3 regions of the Oceanobacillus sp. CF4.6 genome follow, and region 2 is predicted to be linked to each of the others. Evidence: riboswitches for the same ligand, from Rfam matches in the RefSeq annotation. Region 2 holds a riboswitch; each other region holds the start of a gene.
The links. A riboswitch is a leader RNA that binds a small molecule or an ion and turns the genes downstream of it on or off. The one in region 2 is predicted to bind cyclic di-GMP.
Positions count from the first base shown of each region.

Region 1: another riboswitch for cyclic di-GMP. It lies ahead of ACHABU_RS16905 (GGDEF domain-containing protein); the one in region 2 lies ahead of ACHABU_RS02375 (type II secretion system protein).
Region 3: another riboswitch for cyclic di-GMP. It lies ahead of ACHABU_RS09045 (EAL domain-containing protein); the one in region 2 lies ahead of ACHABU_RS02375 (type II secretion system protein).

Region 1 is NZ_JBIMEX010000013.1:52,336-56,775, forward strand. It holds gene ACHABU_RS16895 (creatininase family protein) at 1-528, shown strand, start outside; gene ACHABU_RS16900 (hypothetical protein) at 746-1,024, opposite strand; cyclic di-GMP riboswitch class I at 1,222-1,305, shown strand; gene ACHABU_RS16905 (GGDEF domain-containing protein) at 1,323-2,117, shown strand; gene ACHABU_RS16910 (NADP-dependent oxidoreductase) at 2,711-3,646, shown strand; gene ACHABU_RS16915 (FtsX-like permease family protein) at 4,088-4,440, shown strand, end outside.
Region 2 is NZ_JBIMEX010000001.1:438,023-442,462, reverse strand. It holds gene ACHABU_RS02385 (type IV pilus twitching motility protein PilT) at 1-398, shown strand, start outside; gene ACHABU_RS02380 (type II secretion system F family protein) at 402-1,598, shown strand; cyclic di-GMP riboswitch class II at 1,673-1,756, shown strand; gene ACHABU_RS02375 (type II secretion system protein) at 1,792-2,151, shown strand; gene ACHABU_RS02370 (prepilin peptidase) at 2,296-3,051, shown strand; gene pilM (type IV pilus biogenesis protein PilM) at 3,064-3,969, shown strand; gene ACHABU_RS02360 (hypothetical protein) at 3,982-4,440, shown strand, end outside.
Region 3 is NZ_JBIMEX010000004.1:183,679-188,118, forward strand. It holds gene ACHABU_RS09030 (winged helix DNA-binding protein) at 1,112-1,429, opposite strand; gene ACHABU_RS09035 (hypothetical protein) at 1,642-1,806, opposite strand; gene sda (sporulation histidine kinase inhibitor Sda) at 1,919-2,053, opposite strand; cyclic di-GMP riboswitch class I at 2,320-2,408, shown strand; gene ACHABU_RS09045 (EAL domain-containing protein) at 2,489-2,830, shown strand; gene ACHABU_RS09050 (EAL domain-containing protein) at 2,886-3,215, shown strand; gene ACHABU_RS09055 (hypothetical protein) at 3,233-3,448, shown strand; gene ACHABU_RS09060 (hypothetical protein) at 3,580-3,792, shown strand; gene ACHABU_RS09065 (hypothetical protein) at 4,380-4,440, shown strand, end outside.

The DNA.
Region 1 (4,440 bases), on a different contig from region 2:
GTTACTTTACATGGACCAGCATATTTAACAGTTGGTCCAATGATCCGCGACTTTTTTGACCGTACCAAAGCACCTATTCTTTATATGGACTTAATGGTGACGATTGGAACCGTGAAAGACTTATCGTTTAACTTCTTTGAGAAATTCAATGATATGGCGATAGGTGCCTATGACATCTTAGGTAGATTGGAAGATGTTCCACTTAACGTACCAGAGTCCAAATCTGTTAGCTATGATGTGGAAAAAGTAATGAAAGCAAATGCGGACCATCCAGCATCGCCCCTTGGAAAATATGCACTACAATCCGGTGCGGTTGGCTATTATTTTGACCATGCTTCCGACCACTTATATACACCATTATTGAAAACGGCAGATGAACGTGAAGGCTATGCCAAATCTGGTGTCGCAGCGATCAATGAAATTGTTGAGGGGTTAGATATGGTTACTGTTGTGAAGCAATTGAGGGAATTGGATGAATATACGCAAAATGTTAGTATGAAGCGATATGGGGAGTGGCTTCCGAGGTAAGTTTCAGGGACCGTAAATAATACGAACGGGTTCCGTTACCTAGCGCAAACATTAAAAATATAAGTGAAAGTGACTATCAAATTGTATGCTGATTTGGTAGTCATTTTTTGTTACAAATGATTGCGCAATTTAGTGTGCGTTTTATTATAAGAAAATGCACGAAATAGGAGGATTGCTAAAAAGCAATGACAACTGATTAATTGAAACACGTTTTTTCTTATTTGTAAGGATGTTGCCTGTTAGTTGGAGTGATATCGCCATTCTCCATTGCTTCTTCTGGTGTGTAATCTTTGGGGACTTTACTCGTTTGTTTTTCTCCAAAATTTTTAATTTGCTGTTCAAATGTAAGATTGCTTCCTCCATTACTTTTATTATCTTCATCCAACGACTTTCCATTAAAATTAACGATTAGGAATAGAACTAATCCACTAATCAAAGTTACTAAGACAACTTTTTTACTTTTAAAATCTAACCATTTGCCTACTCTCCTTAGCAATGCTGTTACTGATACTTTATGACAACGTATAAGACCTTATTCATCAAACTGGTGCGTTTCTACAATAAGTAGAGAAGCTCTTTGACTAATGTGTAGTAGTTCAATATTAGACAATGGATACAGATGAAAATCAGATTATTTAGTAAAACCTTGGAAGCATCGCATCTAATGTTGTATACTTATTTACTTAGCAACTCTATTGAAAAAGGCAAAATTATCGAAAGGTAATGACGCAAAATCACAGATCTAAAGCATTAAGCAACGATGGCTGGATTACCGAAAGGAGTAACGAAAGAAATTGAAAAGAAAAGGTTTTTACTACTTAATAATTATTTTATTTACGTTTTCCCCTGTTGTCATAGACACGATTTTAACGGATGAAGCGAATAGACATTATCCTAGGACTTGGAATCTCTTTCTAATTCCGACTATCATGATAGTTTATATGTATCCGAAATGGAAAGTAATTATAGGAGCTAGCATCTTTTACACTGCTTTGAAGTTCACAACAGAGGTTACGCAGAGAACTAGCATCGAGACAAATCTGATGATCGAACTTATCTTTGGTTCAATGATTAATTGGTCCGTCACTGTATTTGTTGGGTATTTCATAATTAAATCTTCCAACTTGTTAAAAGAAGTGGAAGAATTGACTATTACCGATGCGTTAACTGGAATTTATAATCGAAGGTATTTTGATTTTTTTATGGAAAAAACGATTCCTTTTAGTAAAAAGAATAACAATCCTCTAATTTTTTTGTTGTTAGATATAGACCATTTCAAGAAAGTTAATGATCATTACGGTCATCAATGTGGGGACGAAGCACTTAAGCATATTTCAAATATGATTGGAAGTAATGTAAGAAACTCAGATGCTTTTGTTCGTTTTGGAGGGGAAGAATTCGCAGTTATTATGCCAAACACCGACGCTGAAGAAGGACTAATCCTAGCAGAACGTATACGTGAGTCTATAGAAAAATCGGATTTTACTTATAACAACGAACGCATCCATTTTACAATCAGCATTGGAGTATCTTCTTACAGTGGAGAGGAAGTAGAAACGTTTATCGAAAAGACCGATAATGCGTTATAAAAAGCAAAAGAAAACGGTAGAAATCAGATAGCAATTTTTAATTGATATTAAATATTGGAGCTTATTATTTTAAAGTAAACCTCTATTTTGTACTAACGGTGTACTTTGCTTCAAGAAGAGTACGAAATAGAAGTGTATGGTCCTTATGAAGAGATATTGTTACTAGTAAATGATTGAAAGCATCCCTATGGTACTTTTTAGGCAATCGGATTAGTTAAGTATATTTTCTTTCTTAAAAGAAGCTGAGTAATCACTAACTGGTGCATTAGCTTAACACAAATCAAAAAATCGGTTCCTATCGTGTTAGGAACCGATTTCTATGTTGTAATCTGCTTAACGTTGTGTAAATCCGCATTTTCCTGACGCTACCCTATTAAAGAGAAGGTGATTTGATCCATAATCTACCACCTTCTAAGCAATTTATTTTGATTTCAAGTTATTAGAAGCTAAGATATATTGTGTATCAATTAGATACATGGAAGTGAAAATCTTATGTTAGAGTTTTTATCAAGCTCTGGAGAGAAGGAATGACTTCTTAGGAAGAAACTAATACTAGAGCTTGCAAATATATTTCGTAAAAGGGAGTGCTATTCATGCGTGCAGTTGTCATCAATGAATATGGTAGTAAAAATGTGTTGGTGGAGCAGGAGCTACCGAAACCAGAAATAAAAGCAAACCAAGTACTTGTTGAGGTTTATGCAACTTCCATTAATCCGATTGATTGGAAGCTTCGTGCGGGTTACTTAAAGCAGATGCTTGATTGGACATTCCCAATTATCCTTGGCTGGGATGTTGCTGGTAAGATCGTTGAAGTTGGAAGTGAAGTGACGTATTTTCAGGTCGGGGATGAAGTTTTTGCACGACCGGATACTACCGCTGAAGGTACTTATGCGGAATTTACGACTGTGGATGAGGAATTGCTTGCGAAAAAGCCTAGCAACCTGACATTTGAAGAAGCTGCCTCTATTCCATTAGCAGGTTTAACCGCTTGGCAGTGTTTAGTGGATAATACAAAAGTCAAGCAAGGAGATAAAGTACTCATCCATGCTGGAGCTGGTGGTGTAGGAAGTTTGGCCATTCAAATGGCAAAACATTTGGGTGCCTATGTCGCTACAACAGCGAGTGAAAAAAATGAAGCATATGTAAAAGAGCTAGGTGCAGATGAATTCATTAATTACCGCATACAACAATTTGAAGAAGAATTAAGTGATTATGATGTAGTCATTGATACAATGGGCGGCGACATTTTAAATAAAAGCTTCCAAATATTAAAGCCTGGTGGCAGACTAGTAACTATTGCCGGACAACCCGATCCAGCATTAATAGAAAAGCATCAAGTAACAGCAAGCTCCTATTGGTTAACGCCAAATGGTAAACAGCTAGGTGAAATAGGCGAATTACTTGAGAAAAGAATACTTAAGCCTCAAGTGGGTAGTGTATTTGATTTTTCAGCAGAAGCGTTACAAAAAGCACATGAATTAAGTGAGACACATCATGCCAAAGGGAAAATTGTAATAAAAGTTAAATAATCGGTGTAAAGTCCAAAAAATACCCAATAATGACTAACCATCATTATCGGGTATTTTTTATGGTGAGAAATCACCAGCAATTTTTTTAACCATTTATTGGAGCACAGGTTAGTCATCTTCCTCATGTGGACCGTGGGGACAGGTTTCTTGTCCCAATTAGTTTTTAGCAATTAGGGGCCGACATCATTTTTCATTAACTCTTGATTGTCAGTTGCAGTTGAAGCAATTTTTACTTATCCACTTCCTCTTGATCCATTTCTATTTATATATTTTATAATATTAGAAAAATAGGGCTGAGGGCTTAGTAAATAATTAGACTCAAGCAGGTTTACCTAATAGATACTAATTTATATGATTACTTTAGTAAGTTCAATAATCATTCAGGTCAGTCTGTTAAGAAACCAGCATGTAAAATTATCGATGAAGAAAGGAGGTAAAAGTTTGTTTTTTAAAATGGTAAAGAACGATCTTCTCAGGAATAAAATTTCAACAATATCCGTATTTGTCTTTATAACTTTAGCAGTTATTTTGGCAGCTAGTGGAACAAATATCATTGCCAATCTGATGCAGTCACTGTCTGATCTTGAGGAAAGTGCAGTACCTGCTGATATTACGCAGATGCATTCCGGTGAATATGACCAAGAAGCAATCGATCAATTTACTGAAGAGCAACGAGAGAACATAGCAATGCAGGAGACGATGGTTCTTCTGAATATGGATGGACGTCATATTCATTTTGGCAATAATCAATCGATGGCTGGAACGATACAGGATATTTCATTTGTTGTTCAGAA
Region 2 (4,440 bases):
CAGCCATTACGGCTGCTGAAACGGGTCATTTGGTTTTTGCAACGTTACATACAACCGATGCTGTCTCCACAATTGAGCGCATCATCGATGTATTCCCTCCCGAACAGCAGGGACAAATACGAATCCAATTATCAACCATCTTACAGGCAGTCATTTCTCAACGGTTGCTCATTACAAAGGACCAAATGCATCGACGGGTTGCAACGGAAATATTAATTAATTCGTCTGCTGTTAAAAATTTGATTCGTAATGAAAAGCTGCATCAGATTCAAAATGTGCTCCAAACATCAAGAGACAAGGGGATGCATACGCTTGAGATGGATTTGAAACGATTGATTCATGAAAATGAAATTGACTTTGAAACTGCTGCTCCGTTTATGCAGGGAGGGAGCTTCTAAAGGATGAATTTTCAATATAGTGGGCGGAGAATATCGGGTCAGAAGATAAAGGGAAAGATCGAAGCAGATACGAAAAACATCGCACTCTCACAGCTTGAAAGAGATGGATTAATCATTTTTGAAATAGAGGAAACAAAGCCTTGGAATAAAGATATTATTTTACAAAACAGAGTAAAGAATAAAGATTTCGTTATTTTTCTCAGACAATACTCCACATTGATACATGCGGGGATCTCGATTTCCGATGCGACCAAAACGATGATGCAGCAGACCAACAATTACGCATTAAAAAACGCCCTGGCAGATATAGATAAACAGCTTGACCAAGGTCAGCCTCTATCCAAAGCATGCGAGCGGCATCCGAAGATTTTCCCGGAACTGCTTGTAAATATGATTCATGCCGGTGAGGTAAGCGGAAAACTGGATGAAATCCTGAATGAAATGGCAGATTACTATGAAAAGCAATACCGGAACAAACAAAGGGTAATTTCAGCACTGCTTTATCCAAGTGTGGTAGGAGTCATTACCGTTATTTTGAGTATTTTTCTGCTTGTTTTTATCGTACCGCAGTTTGTTGGCATGTTCAGCTCCATGGGTGAGGAAATTCCAACGTATACCCAGTTCGTCATCAACCTAAGTGATTTTGCAGGGAAATACTGGTGGATGCTGCTATTCGTCATTGCAATCGTCGTCGTTTTATACAAATATTTGATTCAATACGATAGAGTAAAATACCGAATGGATCTGATAAAAATGAAATTTCCTTTTCTCGGGGTACTCGTTCATAAAGGCGCATTGGTTAGGATGACCCAAACATTGAGCACACTTGTCAATAGTGCTGTACCTATTTTGCAATCGGTGGAAATTACCGAAAAGGTAGTTGGAAATAGGGTGATAGAGAATGCACTAACCCGGGCAAGGAAGTCATTGGAAGTTGGAGACTCACTGACGAAGCCGATGAAAGACCACTGGGCATTCCCAACATTAATTGTACAAATGATACAAATTGGTGAAAAAACAGGTACATTGGATCATATGCTTACTAAAGCTGCCGATTTTTATGAAGAAGAAGTTGATCAGCTTTCAAGTCGGATCAAAATATTAATCGAGCCATTGATGATTATTATACTAACCGTGATGGTTGGTAGTATTGTAATGGCAATCGTTATACCAATGTTTGGTATGTTTGAGAATATGTAGTAATTTATTCAAAATTTAGTGAAGATAATTGTAGAAATATGGTAAAAAGTATAATATAATGAAAAAGTAATAGGAGTTTAGTAGGATACGATGATGAATTACCTATATTTGGGCACTTGGGTAATTTGGAGTGAGTAGTGCAACCGGCCGACTGGAATTAATAGAAACTTAGATTAAGGAAGGCGGAGATGTTATGTTACAAAAAATGAAGAAGATGATGAAGAAAGAGAAAGGTTTTACATTGGTAGAGCTTTTGGCAGTTATTGTTATATTGGGGATTATTTTGGCGATTGCGGTGCCTAGTGTTAGTGGAATAATTACTAAATCAGAGAATGATGCAAAACTAGCAAATGTTGAGTTAATTGAAAATGCCGCGAAATTGGCTGATCTTAGTGAGTTGTTTACAGAGGGTATGTCAGTTGGAGATCTAGTAACTGCTGGATTCTTAGATGGAGACATAGAAATCCCTGGAGATAGTGATTCTGAAGTTTACACAGGTACAGTTTCAAAAACAGGCGATACTTTTACTTATAGTGGTAATGGTAAACCATAATAATAACACAAGAAGTATTCTGTAGATTTGAGTTAAAAAATGTAGGACATAAATAAATTAAAATATTATGAAATATATACGCCTTGCATCTAATATTGCAGGGCGTTTTATTCAAGTATATTAAGAATTAAGGAGTCCAAAAAAATGACCACACCCCTAACAATCCTATTCTTCCTCCTAGGCCTAATATTCGGCTCGTTCTACAATGTCGTCGGACTACGCATCCCACAACATATACCCTTCGCAAATGACCGTTCAATGTGCCCGAATTGCAAGCAACAATTAACATGGTATGAAAATATCCCTTTATTTTCATTTCTGGTCCAACGTGGAAAATGCCGACATTGCAAACAAAGCATTTCATACATATACCCAACCATTGAGCTTTTCACAGGCATTTTATTCGCATGGAGCTATTACACGCTTGGATTCCAATTCGAATTGATCACCGTATTACTTTTAGTTTCTATGCTAATGATTATACTAGTAACAGACATAACCTACATGTTGATTCCAAATAAGGTGCTTTTTTTCTTCCTACCATTTTTCATCGTGATGCGATTTGTGGTACCCTTGAATCCATGGTGGTCGGCAATCGTTGGTGCTATTATTGGCTTTGGCCTCATTTTTATTATTATTTTAATAAGCCGTGGCGGTATGGGGGCAGGCGATATGAAACTTTTCGGTGTACTTGGAATTGTTCTCGGAACCGAAAAGATTTTAGTGGCTTTTTTCCTGGCATGTGTAATTGGGTCTGTGATAGGTATGATGCTAATTCTATTTAACGTAATCGAAAGAAAGCAGCCAGTGCCATTCGGTCCATATATCGTTTTGGCAGCTTTAATTACTTATTTTTACGGGGATTCAATCATCAATTGGTACTTTAATCTACTTATATAAGCGGGTGACAACATGGGGATTATGAATAATGGAAGAGTCAATATGGTAATTACCAATCAGGTATTGCGATACAGTTACCATAAACACAATAATGTCGTCGGTATGGTCATACATGGGGAAGTGGAATTGCCTGATGGGACAATCAAGGACGGTATGATTCAAAATAAAGTCATTTTTGTTGAAGTCGTAAATGAACTTGTCCATAAGCATAAATGGAAACGGAAGAAATTATTCTTTGCTATGCCGGATGATACGATTGTTATTCGCCAATTACAAGTCCCGGCAACGTTAACAAAAGAAGAAACAGCAGGCTATGTAAAAACACAAATCGGAAACAGTTTTTATTTACCATTTTCCAATCCAGCAATTGCAATCGAATTTCTAGAAGCAGATGAGAAAAATAGAGATATTCTATTATTTGCGTATCCGAAAGATAAGATCACCACTTTTGAAGAAGCGTTTGATAAAGCAGGATTAAAACCGATGGCTGCTGATCTAACATCTTTATCCGTTTACCGTTATTACTATCTAACGAAGCAGGAAAAAAAGAATTATGTATTATTGATTCACTGGAATAAAGATGCATTGATGCTAACAGCATTCCGAAATCATAAAGCTATTTTTTCAAGATATATGAAAATGAGTATCACGAAAGATTTGGAGGAAGAGTCTGCACAGCAGTTAATCAGTGAATATATTATAGAAATTAATCGGATTATCGATTTTTATCAATATTCAATTACAAAAGGGGAGTCCGAAATTAATCAGCTGCTTCTTTCCGGTGATTTCCCTTTCCTTGAATCTGTGAAATCCAGTCTATCCAAATTGGTAACAATACCAATCCATCGCTTTGAAGAAGAGGAGCTTACAGCTAAGTATATCGACGTTCTTGGACTGGCTTTAAAGAAAGATTCGTAAGGGGGAGCAATCATGAATATAGAAATTAATTTCCTTGAGAAAGAACCAAATAAAAATATCGCATACATCTTGCTTGGAATTATTTTTATCGTCCTCCTGGTCCTCGCTGTTTCGGTGCTTCTTTTTCAGAAAAATAGTTATGACAATCAACTGGAAGCACTTGAAAGTGAAATGATACAAATCGAATCCGTCTTATTGGAACAACAAAAAGCAAATGGAACCCAAAGGCAACTGGAACAGCTGGAGCAGGAATTGATTATACTGGAATCTGAAATGCTTCCCACAGTAGAAGTGTATCATGAAATAATTGGTTTGCTTTCAGAACCTGAACAACTGATTACATTTGATTATGGGACAGAAAATCAACTTACCATCGATGCTTCTTTTCCAACACTTCATGCTGTTGCTGATTATATTGCAATTCTCACAGAGCAACCCTATGTACAGGACACGCAACTTACAAGTTCCATC
Region 3 (4,440 bases), on a different contig from region 2:
AGGTCGGAAAATTACCTGTGGATAAGTATTTTAAAAGGTTTCTATTGTGGATAACTCTTTTAAGAAGTATGTCACCAGAGAACGCTTTTTTCGAGTTGTATGACAGCTAGAGGACGGGTTGAGATCGATGTATGACCATAAAAGAACGGTTTTTTAAGAGAAGTGACCCTACCAGAGAACGGGTTTTATTGGTTATTTACGGCTATATTTATTGGAAAGTATATCCGACACAGCACGGTTCGGCTAAAAAGTATTACCATGAGGGAACGGTTTTTTAAGAGAAGTGACCCCACCAGAGAACGGGTTTTATTGGTTATTTACGGCTATATTTATTGGAAAGTATATCCGACACAGCACGGTTTGCCTAAAAAAGTATTACCATGAGAGAACGCTTTCATTAAGAGAAGTGACCCCACCAGAGAACGGGTTTTATTGGTTATTTACGGCTATATTTATTGAAAAGTATGTCCGACACAGCACGGTTTCGCTAAAAAAGTATTACCATGAGAGAACGCTTTTTTAAGAGAAGTGACCCCACCAGAGAACGGGTTTTATTGGTTATTTACGGCTATATTTATTGGAAAGTATGTCCGACACAGCACAGTTCGGCTAAAAAAGTATTACCATGAGAGAACGGTTTTTATTCAAGCATACCCAAATAAAAAGGCAACTAAACAGGCATAAAATGCACCCCAAATTAGATTTAACTCTAACCTTTGGGGTGCAGTGCGTTATAGGGCCACTTTCTCAGTTATCGTGCTGTTCACACATCGCACGAATATGGCGCGTATATTTATCCATACCATCGTGATCCAAACGGAACTTCAAATCAGGATGGATTAAGTACCGGGTTTTGTTTTTTGACTTTAATACCATGACCGCGCCTGCTTTTTGCAAGATATCCATGTAGTTATCAATGGTTTTTCGGTTGGCATTCTCATACCCAGGATATGACCGATGTGACTCTCAGACAAATGCTTTAATGCTTTCGGATTTCGTTCTAAGGCTTCGAGCAGCGTCACTCCTTCTTGCAATATCGATTCATCTGGGTTGGATACTAAATAATAGGTTTCGATATGAAAGTAGGGCATCACGCAATGCAAGAGTCCGATCATATTATGTATGCTCGTCTTGGTTTACGATGGCGATTCTTCAATTCATTAATCTTTTCGACTTCATTAATGACATCGCTCAGTTTGTTTTGGAATAGTTTCACGAACTTTTCTCTTGGTTTTGTGGTGGTCTTCCCTTTTTGGAAATAAAGCTCGTTTAAGACGTAATGAACCACTCGTCCATCATGCGGGCTTTTAATCTTTTCCAATAACCTAATGCGTGTGAACTTATTCAGACGTTTCATGGTCTTGGTTAATTCCAGGTTCCACAAACTCGAAATCATCTCATTTGTTAATGGCTCCTCTTCTTTTTTCAACGGTGCCCCACAAAATCACACGGTAAATCACACAGCTTTTACACCCAAAATCACAGTATAAATCGCATTGAAAAAGGGACGAAGAATGTTCTCTTCGTCCCTTTTATTAACAAAATAGCTTGTTAAACTAACGCACCATTTACTTTAAGCATCTTATTTCACATATTAACAAAACGCCCTAAACAGAAGGAACAGTGAACTAAAATTCATTCTTACTTATTAAAAACATTTAAAAAACCAATACTAAAATGACTATCTTTGAAAGGTTGTGTTTTTATTGAATCAGGAAAAAAAAGTAGCCAATGAACTCCAAAAAATGATGACCGCGAACCTGGTACCAGTGTCAGTGCAGGAAGATATAAACGATTCTTTTCCACAACAAATTCTCCCGTATCATTTATAACATATATTCATTTATAAAAACAATCCCTTAATATTTTAATTAAAAAGCGAAAAAAAGGTTGAAATGTATTGTACGAACCTGCGGAGTTAAACTTGATGATTGGTTGTTTCCAGATTTCTTCTGTCAATCTCGATTTTTAAAATTTCAATAAAATCTGAATGTATTTTTTGATCTATAGCTTTGTAATATGAACGAAGTAATAAAACATCAGAAATATTCATTATCACATATATTTTCCTCTCCAGAATATTGGCAACATTATACACTGTATATCAAAAAAAGATTTTTGTTAAGTCTCTTATTATATAAAATACTAATTATACTTGAAATGCCATAGACAATTTGTGATTTGAAAGGGATCATGAGAAATCCTCTATTAAATAAAAATGATACGTCAAGTTAGGAAATGTTGTAAATTGTCGAAAAAAGTTGTTTTTATTTAGGGAATAGTTATAATGGAAGTAAGGGAAAATAATACCAGTTCAATTTCCGATAAAGGCAAACCTATTGAAAAATAGGGACGCAAAGCTACGGGTCTAAGGCAACTAAGTTTGCTATGACAGCCGGGTTACCGAAGAAGATGGTTGACGTTTGAAACGCTACCACCTTTTGAGGTGGTTTTTGTTTGGATTTTTTTAATCAAGGAGCTTTTGTGAATGCCTGTAACTAAGATAAAAGACTTAATAGAACAACAACAATTTTTCCATCACTTTCAACCTATATACAATCTAACAATAAGGAAAAAGATAGGGTGCGAGGTATTGTTCCGATCAAACCTTATTAAGAATCCGGAAGTAGTCTTTCAAACTGCTTTAAAAGTAAATCTGCTTTATGAATTAGAAAAAAGATCAACTGAGAATGCAATTACTTCATATTCTAAATCTCCATATTCACCAGAGAATGGAAAGTTATTCATCAATGTCTTTCCTTCTACCCTTGTTAACCCAGATTTCCCATCCTTTATAACGACAGTTTTATCAAAATCTAAACTCCATTAATGAAGAAATAATTTTTGAAATTAACGAGGCGGAGATTGTTTTTGACATTACCTCTTTGAAAAGTAATATATCTTTGTTAAAGAAAAGAGGCTTTCAGATAGCGATTGATGATGTTGGTAAGGGTTCTGCTTCTTTAAAGTCAATTATTGAATTAGAGCCTGATTATTTGAAAATGGATAATTATTTTGCATTTGATTTGTCCGTTTCGGAACAGAAACAGGAAATGATTAAATCCTTTATGACTTACTGTGAAAATACGAATACGAAATTCATATTAGAAGGAATCGAAAAAACTGAAGATCTGGCTGTTGCTAAAGATTTAGGGGTTTTATATGGTCAAGGATTTTTGTTGGGAAAGCCGACTTCTTTGAAAAATATGTCATAGAGCGAGGGACGATTAACATGGCAAATCTGCTAGAATTTTTTCAAGACTGGATAAGAGATAATCGGCTATTAGTAATGGAAATCATATTTGAGGGGATTGGTCGGAAAACGATCAAAGGAAGAATGATTAAATTTAATCAATATGAGAATAGCACCCTTATCTATATAGATGATACAAAAACAGTGGAGCATTTTATGATTAATCAGATTGATGAAATTACACCTGTAGAATAGCCTGATTTAGATGGTAATAATTGAGGGATGTATTAAAATTACCCTCTTTAAAAAAGAGCATAAACGTCAACCTTTGGAGCATTCAACAGGTAGGAGATGGAACTGTTGTAGATAATTAAGGAGACTGGTAAATGAATTTCTTAAAAATCTCAAAAAAACATAACCTTAATCTTATTGAAGTAAGCATACTTGTTAGTCTTAACCGTAGGTATCCTTGCCCAGCTTCCATAGAGGAAATGACAAACGATAAGACTATATATTGGCAAATTCAAGTAAGTCTCAATAAATTAAATGAAAAAAACTTGATTGAGATAAAAGAGCAAAAGTACAAGATTATAAAGTAATAACTTTATTTTCATTAAATTTAGAGAGGGAAATACGATGAAAAACTATGGTTCTTGTGTATATTGCGGAAAAATCGACCGCCTTATATCCAATTTATGTAGCGATTGTTACAACGAAGAAGTGGATAATATAGAAAAGGTAAAAGGAATATTATTAAAGTGTCCAAATTCCAACGCTTTCGATTTAGCGATAAAATCTGACATTTCTATCCATAAAATCACTCGTCTAATAAAGAAAGGGACATTAATATAGTTTGCATCTCTATGAATGCGTGTTAAAACATTTTAGCATAGAAGATGTGGTGAGAAACTGTAATTTACAGTTTAGTAATACTATGGAGTTAATCCGAGAGTTAAAAGTATTTTATGTTCATCTTTAAGTATAAAATCTTGTGTTATTGCTTACAAGAGTTTGTGTTAAACCTGTTTGAATTATTTTTAATAACCAGGAAAAGAACGGATATGGGAAGATTAAATCCTATTTTACAATTTAGTTGAAACAAAAAATATTTACCAAAACTTAACAGTAGTCATGGTTTCATTCTAGTAAAGTTGGAAAGGTGACTGTATAAAAGGAAGTGAAATTAATGGTAAACTACTTAGAAATTGCACAAGAAAATAATTTGACTCTAATTGAAGTAAGCATAC